DNA from 2 places in the Kitasatospora paranensis genome. Region 2 is predicted to be linked to the other one. Evidence: predicted binding sites of a transcription regulator. Region 2 holds the regulator's gene; the other holds the start of a gene.
The links. Region 2 encodes HspR, which represses chaperone genes until heat shock. Its sites were predicted from a motif close to TTGAGNNNNNNNNNCTCAA; they were not measured.
Positions count from the first base shown of each region.

Region 1: a site for HspR is predicted at 1,595-1,613, ahead of lon (endopeptidase La). Genes of this name have one in related genera too.

Region 1 is NZ_BAABKV010000001.1:5,330,381-5,333,784, reverse strand. It holds gene lon (endopeptidase La) at 1-1,572, opposite strand, end outside; gene ABEB13_RS25650 (rhomboid-like protein) at 1,826-2,515, opposite strand; gene ABEB13_RS25645 (response regulator transcription factor) at 3,021-3,404, shown strand, end outside.
Region 2 is NZ_BAABKV010000001.1:4,274,284-4,277,687, forward strand. It holds gene grpE (nucleotide exchange factor GrpE) at 1-108, shown strand, start outside; partial or broken gene dnaJ (molecular chaperone DnaJ) at 198-1,348, shown strand; gene ABEB13_RS20600 (heat shock protein transcriptional repressor HspR) at 1,353-1,859, shown strand; gene ABEB13_RS20605 (helix-turn-helix domain-containing protein) at 2,063-3,175, shown strand.

The sequences.
Region 1 (3,404 bases), 1.1 Mb from region 2:
CAGCCCGGCGCGCTCCAGCTGCCGGGGCAGCAGGTGGTCGCGGGCGATGACGACCTTCTCGTCCTCGGTGTAGCCGTCGAGCCGCACCAGCTCCATCCGGTCGAGCAGCGGCTCCGGGATGGCCTCCAGCACGTTGGCGGTGGCGAGGAAGACCACGTCGGAGAGGTCGAGCTCGACCTCCAGGTAGTGGTCGCGGAAGGTGTGGTTCTGGGCCGGGTCGAGGACCTCCAGCAGGGCCGCGGCCGGGTCGCCGCGGTAGTCCGAGCCGACCTTGTCGATCTCGTCGAGCAGCACGACCGGGTTCATCGTGCCGGCCTCCTTGATCGCCCGGACGATCCGGCCGGGCAGCGCGCCCACGTAGGTGCGCCGGTGGCCGCGGATCTCCGCCTCGTCCCGGACGCCGCCGAGCGCCACCCGGACGAAGGAGCGGCCCATCGCGCGGGCGACGGACTCGCCGAGCGAGGTCTTGCCCACGCCGGGCGGGCCCACCAGGGCCAGCACCGCGCCGCCGCGGCGGCCGCCGACCAGCCCGAGGCCGCGGTCGGCCCGGCGCTTGCGGACGGCCAGGTACTCGACGATGCGGTCCTTCACGTCGGTGAGGCCCGCGTGGTCGGCGTCCAGCACCGCACGGGCGCCGGCGATGTCGTAGGCGTCCTCGGAGCGCTCGCTCCAGGGCAGCTCCAGCACGGTGTCCAGCCAGGTGCGGATCCACGAGCCCTCCGGGGAGGCGTCGGAGGAGCGCTCCAGCTTGTCGACCTCCTTGAGGGCGGCCTCGCGGACCTTCTCGGGCAGGTCGGCGGCCTCGACCCGGGCCCGGTAGTCGTCCTCCTCGGTGCCGGACTCGCCGTTGAGCTCGGCCAGCTCCTTGCGGACGGCCTCCAGCTGGCGGCGGAGCAGGAACTCCTTCTGCTGCTTGGCCACGCCCTCCTCGACGTCCTTGCGGATGGTGTCGTTGACCTCCTCCTCCGTGAGGTGGTCGCGCAGCAGGGTGAGCGCGTACTCCAGGCGGGCCAGGCGGTCGGCCTCCAGCAGCACCTTGAGCTTCTGCTCGGCGGTGGCGAAGGGGGCGTAGCCGATGTTGTCGGCGAGGTCGCCGACGTCCTCGATGGCGGCGACCCGGTCGACGATCTGCCAGGCGCCGCGCTTGCGCAGCCACTGGGTGGACAGCGACTTGTACTCCTTGACCAGCTCGGCGGCGCGGCCGGCCACGGCGGTGCCCTCGGCGGACTCCTTGAACGGTGTGGTCTCGACCCAGAGCGCGGCGCCGGGGCCGGTCGTCCCGGAGCCGATCCGCACCCGGCGGACGGCCCGGACGAGGGCGGCGGGGTCGCCGTCGGCGAGCCGGCCGACCTGTTCGACGGTGGCGAGGGTGCCGACGGCGGCGTACGAGCCGTCGAGCCGCGGGACGAGCAGCACCTGGGGCTTGGCCGTCGACGCCGCCGCCCGGGCGGCCTCGACGGCGGCGCGGACCTCGGTGTCGGACAGGTCGAGCGGGACGACCATGCCCGGGAGCACCACCTCGTCGTCGAGCGGCAGCACGGGCAGGGTGAGCGGAACGGACGTCGATGCCATGATCTCTCCCCAGTCAGCGAAGTTGAGCTGACCTGACTAAGGATTGGCGAGGCGCGGATGTTCCCCGGAGGCTGTTCGCTCTGGGCGATCGGCCGGGCACGGCCCGGCTGGCGGGGAGAACCCGCAGGTCGGGGCGGGTGTCAGACCCGGGCCGGCGCGGCCTGCGGCCGGCTGCGGCGGCGGGCCGGGCGGCGCAGCGGACGCCGGGGCGGGCGGGGGCCCCGGCGCAGCGGACGCCACAGGGCGAGGCCGATCAGCAGTGCCACCGGGTGGCCGACGCCGGTGACCAGGTCCGGGTCCTGGAGGAGCTGGTTGCCGACCACGGTGGCGGCGACCGCCAGGGCGAGCGCCCGGCCGCGGGGGCCAGCAGGCCGGCCAGCGCGCCGAGGCTGGCGAGGACGCCGTAGCTGACGCCGATGTCCAGGGCGTCGAGCAGGTCGTCGCCCTGGGCGCCGAGGGCCACCGCCGCGAGGACGACGCCCTGGGAGAGCAGGGTGGCCCCGACGTGCCCGGCGGCGAGGACGCCGGCGGCGCGGCGGCCGCCGACCCGGCGCTCCAGCGGCGCGACGGTGACCGCGACGGCCCACAGGTACGGCGTCCAGAGCGGCCCGGCGACCCAGCACCCGCTGGTGACCAGCGCCAGCACCGGGTGGTGCGCCAGGTTGTGGACGTCGGTGCTGGAGAGCGCCTGGAGCCGGCGGACGAGCTGCGGGTCGGCGAGGTGCGCGAAGAGCGTGGTGCCGAGCAGCAGCGCGAGGTAGAGGAGCGCGAAGGGGTTGCGCCGGGGGTGGGCAGGGCGCGCACCACCAGGTCGCGAGCCCGTGCGTACGGACCCGGGACGCCTGCGCCGGTGTCCGCCATCGGTCCTCCGTCCGCCGGAACGCGCGCCGTGCGCCCCCCGCCAAACGTACCGAGGGCGTGCACGGCCGCGCGCGGGATGCACCCGCGGAGGACACCGCTCGCCCTTGTCGTGCCCACGATACGTTCCGCATCTGGGAGTCCGCTGGGTAAGTGCTGTGAAGAATGCCTGAGGTTCGGTGAACGTCCGGCGCCGCTTGGTCCGTACCAGCCGTCCGTTCACGGACGAACGGTCCAGCGGTAAGCGGCGAATCGCGGGTCAAGGCACATACAGGCCGTTACAGGTGCGTTTTTCGCCCGGTAAGGTATCGCCCCGTGCCCGGTCCCGGAGCGGGACGGTATTCGGCCATGGGCCGGAAATGCCCCGTCCACCTGCCGGAACGCGCACGGTGTCCGTACCCTGCCAGGAGTGCGGACGGGGTGCGTGGCAGACACGGCGCATCCACGCCGCACGGCGTGCCGACGGCGGAACGGCACACGGCCGGCACAGCAGGCCGGGCACAGCCCACGACGGAACAAGACGACTACGACGCGGCGCCCGCCACCCCCACAGGTGGCCGGCCCGCAGCCCTGGGGGCGGTGGCGTGACCGTGACAGAAATTCAGCAGGAGACCGGCGGCGGCAATCCGGTCGGAACACAGCGACGGGTCCTGGTGGTGGAGGACGAACCCACCATCGCCGAGTCCATCGCCGCCCGGCTGGGCGCGGAGGGCTTCAAGGTCGCCGTGGCCCACGACGGGCCCGGCGCGGTGGACGGCTTCCACACCTGGCAGCCCGACCTCGTCGTGCTCGACATCATGCTGCCCGGCTTCGACGGGCTGGAGGTGTGCCGCCGGATCCAGGCCCAGCGCCCGGTGCCGGTGCTCATGCTGACCGCGCGCGACGACGAGACGGACCTGCTGGTCGGCCTCGGCGTCGGCGCGGACGACTACATGACCAAGCCGTTCTCGATGCGCGAGCTGGCGGCCCGGGTC
Region 2 (3,404 bases):
GCGATGGTGTCCGTCGCGGAGCCCCAGCCGGGCACCCAGACCACGTCCGCCCCGGACGCCGCCGACAACGCGGAGTCCGACAAGGGTGACGGCACGGCTGACAGCTGACAATCTGTGCGCTGCGGAGTCGTGCACCGACAACGTCGGGTACGACTCCGCAGCGCCGTGTGGACACATTTCGGGAGGTGGCGGCAGCCATGAGCACCAAGGACTACGTGGAGAAGGACTACTACAAGGTCCTCGGCGTGCCGAAGGACGCCACCGCGGCCGAGATCAAGAAGACCTACCGCAAGCTGGCCCGGGAGTTCCACCCGGACGCCAACAAGGGTGACGCCAAGGCCGAGGAGCGGTTCAAGGACATCTCCGAGGCGTACGACGTCCTCTCCGACGAGAAGCGCCGCAAGGAGTACGACGAGGCCCGCAGCCTCTTCGGGACCGGGGGCTTCCGTTCCGGCGGCCCCAACGGGGGCGCCTACAACTTCGACTTCGGCGACCTGTTCTCCGGCAGCCAGACCGGCGGGGGAGCGGCGGCCTCGGCGACGTGTTCGGCGGCCTGTTCAACCGCGGCGGCCGGCAGCCCCAGCCGCGCCGCGGCGCCGACGTCGAGACCGAGGTCACGCTGAGCTTCGTCGAGGCCGTCGACGGCGCGACCGTGCCGCTGCGGATGACCAGCCAGGCCCCGTGCCGCACCTGTGCCGGCACCGGCGCCAAGTCCGGCACCACGCCGCGGGTCTGCCCGACCTGCGTCGGCGCCGGCACCGTCAGCCGCGGCCAGGGCGCCTTCGCGCTCTCCGAGCCGTGCCGCGACTGCAAGGGCCGCGGCATGCTCGTCGACGACCCGTGCACCGTCTGCCACGGCAGCGGCCGCGCCTCCTCCGCCCGCACCATGCAGGTCCGGATCCCGGCCGGGGTCCAGGACGGCCAGCGGATCCGGCTCAAGGGCAAGGGCGCCCAGGGCGAGCGCGGCGGGCAGCCCGGCGACCTCTACGTCTCGGTGCACGTCGACGACCACCCCGTCTTCGGCCGCAAGGCCGACAACCTCACGGTGACCGTGCCGGTCACCTTCCCCGAAGCGGCGCTGGGCGGCACCATCGAGGTGCCCACCCTCAACGGCCCCTCGGTGAAGCTCAAGCTGCCGCCCGGCAGCGCCAACGGCCTGACCCTACGGGCCCGCGGCAAGGGCGCCACCCGCAAGGACGGCACCCGCGGCGACCTGCTGGTCACCGTGGAGGTCGTCGTTCCCAAGCACGTCACCGGCGACGCGCTGAGCGCACTGGAGCAGTACCGCGAGGCCACCGCCTCGGACGACCCGCGAGCCGCCCTCTTCCAGGCGGCGGAGGGAGCGTGACCAGATGACGACCCCCGACAGCCCGATCGGCCCGGGTCTGGGCGAAGGCCTCCCCGGCGGTGTCCCCCGCCGGCCGGCCGCCGCGCGCGCCAACCCGTACCAGCTGACCGAGGACACCCCGGTCTACGTGATCTCGGTCGCCGCCGAGCTCTCCGGGCTGCACCCGCAGACCCTGCGCCAGTACGACCGGCTCGGTCTGGTCTGCCCCGACCGCACCGCCGGACGCGGCCGCCGCTACTCCTCGCGGGACATCCAGCAGCTGCGCGAGGTGCAGCGCCTCTCCCAGGACGAGGGCATCAACCTCGCCGGGATCAAGCGCATCATCGAGCTGGAGAACCAGGTCGCCGCCCTCCAGTCCCGGGTCGCCGAGCTGGCCGACGCGCTCGACGGCGCGGCCGCCGCCCTCCAGCAGCGCGAGGCCGCCGTGCACGCCTCCTACCGACGCGACCTCGTGCCGTACCAGCAGGTGCAGCAGTCCAGCGCGCTGGTCGTCTGGCGCCCCAGGCGCTGACCCCACGGCGCCGGCCCGGGGCCGTCCATCGGCTCCCTCCGTCCGGGGGTGCCGGCGGACGGGGGACGGTGAGAGGCTACTCGCCGAGGGGTCTCCCGACCGACAGTCGGAACGCCTCTCGGAATCGTCGCATCCGGCCCCTAGGATTCCGCCAAGACGGAGAGACTCCGTCGAGGGCCGGTCCGGGGGCGAGGGAGCCGCAGATGAGCAGTGAGCGGAAGTCCGGCGGGGAGGGCAGCGCCCTCTCCCCCGGAGCCAGGGCGCTCTACCTGCACGCGCTGCGCACCGGCGGCCGGCTGGCCGACCACACCGCGCGCGACCTCACCGACGACGCCGCCGAGGCGGCCCCGGGCGGCGACGCGCTCCAGGAGCTGCTGGCGCTCGGGCTGCTCACCCCGGAGGTGGGCCCGCCCGGAACGTTCGCCATCAAGGACCCGCGCCAGCTGGCGGAATCCCTTTCCGGTGACCTTCAGGCACGCGCAGCGGATCTGCTACTGCGATCGATAGCACTGAACACCGCACTGCACAATCTGGGCCCGGAGTACCAGGCCCACACCACCGGTCCCGAAAAAGGCGGGGCCATCGAATACGTCCAGGGCCGGGGAAACATCAACCAGCTCGTGGCGACCCTTCTCGAGGGCTGCACGAAGGAAATGCTGACCGCGCAGCCGGGTGGGGGCCGCGGGGTCGATGCGCTGAAAATCGCGATCGACCGGGACATGAAATTCGTCCAACGCGGCGGCACGATCCGCACCATTTACCAGCCGAGCGCCCGGTACTCGAATCCCACCATCGAATACGTCCGCGAGGTGACGCAGGAGGGCTGCCAGGTGCGCACCCTCGACGAGGCGTTCCACAAGCTCATCGTGCTGGACCGCGAGGTCGCGGTGGTCACGGTGGGCGGCGAGGAGAACCGGGACAGCGCGGCGTTCATCCGCGACGAGGCCGTTCTCAGCTACATCGTGGGCGTGTTCGACAGCCAGTGGGAGCGCGCCATCCCCTTTACCGGCGTCCACGAGATCCCCCGGGCGGTGGTTTCGAGCATGCGGCGCCAGATCATCCGGCTGATGCTCCAGGGGGTCGGGCACCGGACGATTGCGCGCCGGCTGGGCCTGAGCGAGCGCACTCTTGCCCGACACATTGCCGAACTGCGGGAGGAGTACGAGGTCGAGACGCTTTTCCAGCTCGGCTGGAAATTGGCGCAGAATGCCGAAGGGCCGATGCACCTGGATGCATCGACCCTTCCGCTCGATTCCCCGGAGACGCCTACCAGTGACTGTCATCCAGAGAGAGGTTTACCGCAGCACTGGCAGTGAGCCAGTGGGAGTCATCCGCGATCGCCGGGCCGGATCCAAAGAGCATCACGATGCCCAGGAGGAGCGCAGAGACGACGACACGACGAGCCTTCAGCACGACATCACTCCTTTCAGGACAAAAAAGTCATTGCGAGCATCGACCCCCGCGACGATGTCCGCATCCAATCCGACCATATGATGACCCATAGAGTGCCGATGTGTCACGTGCCCCGCCAGAACGCTCGTTCAG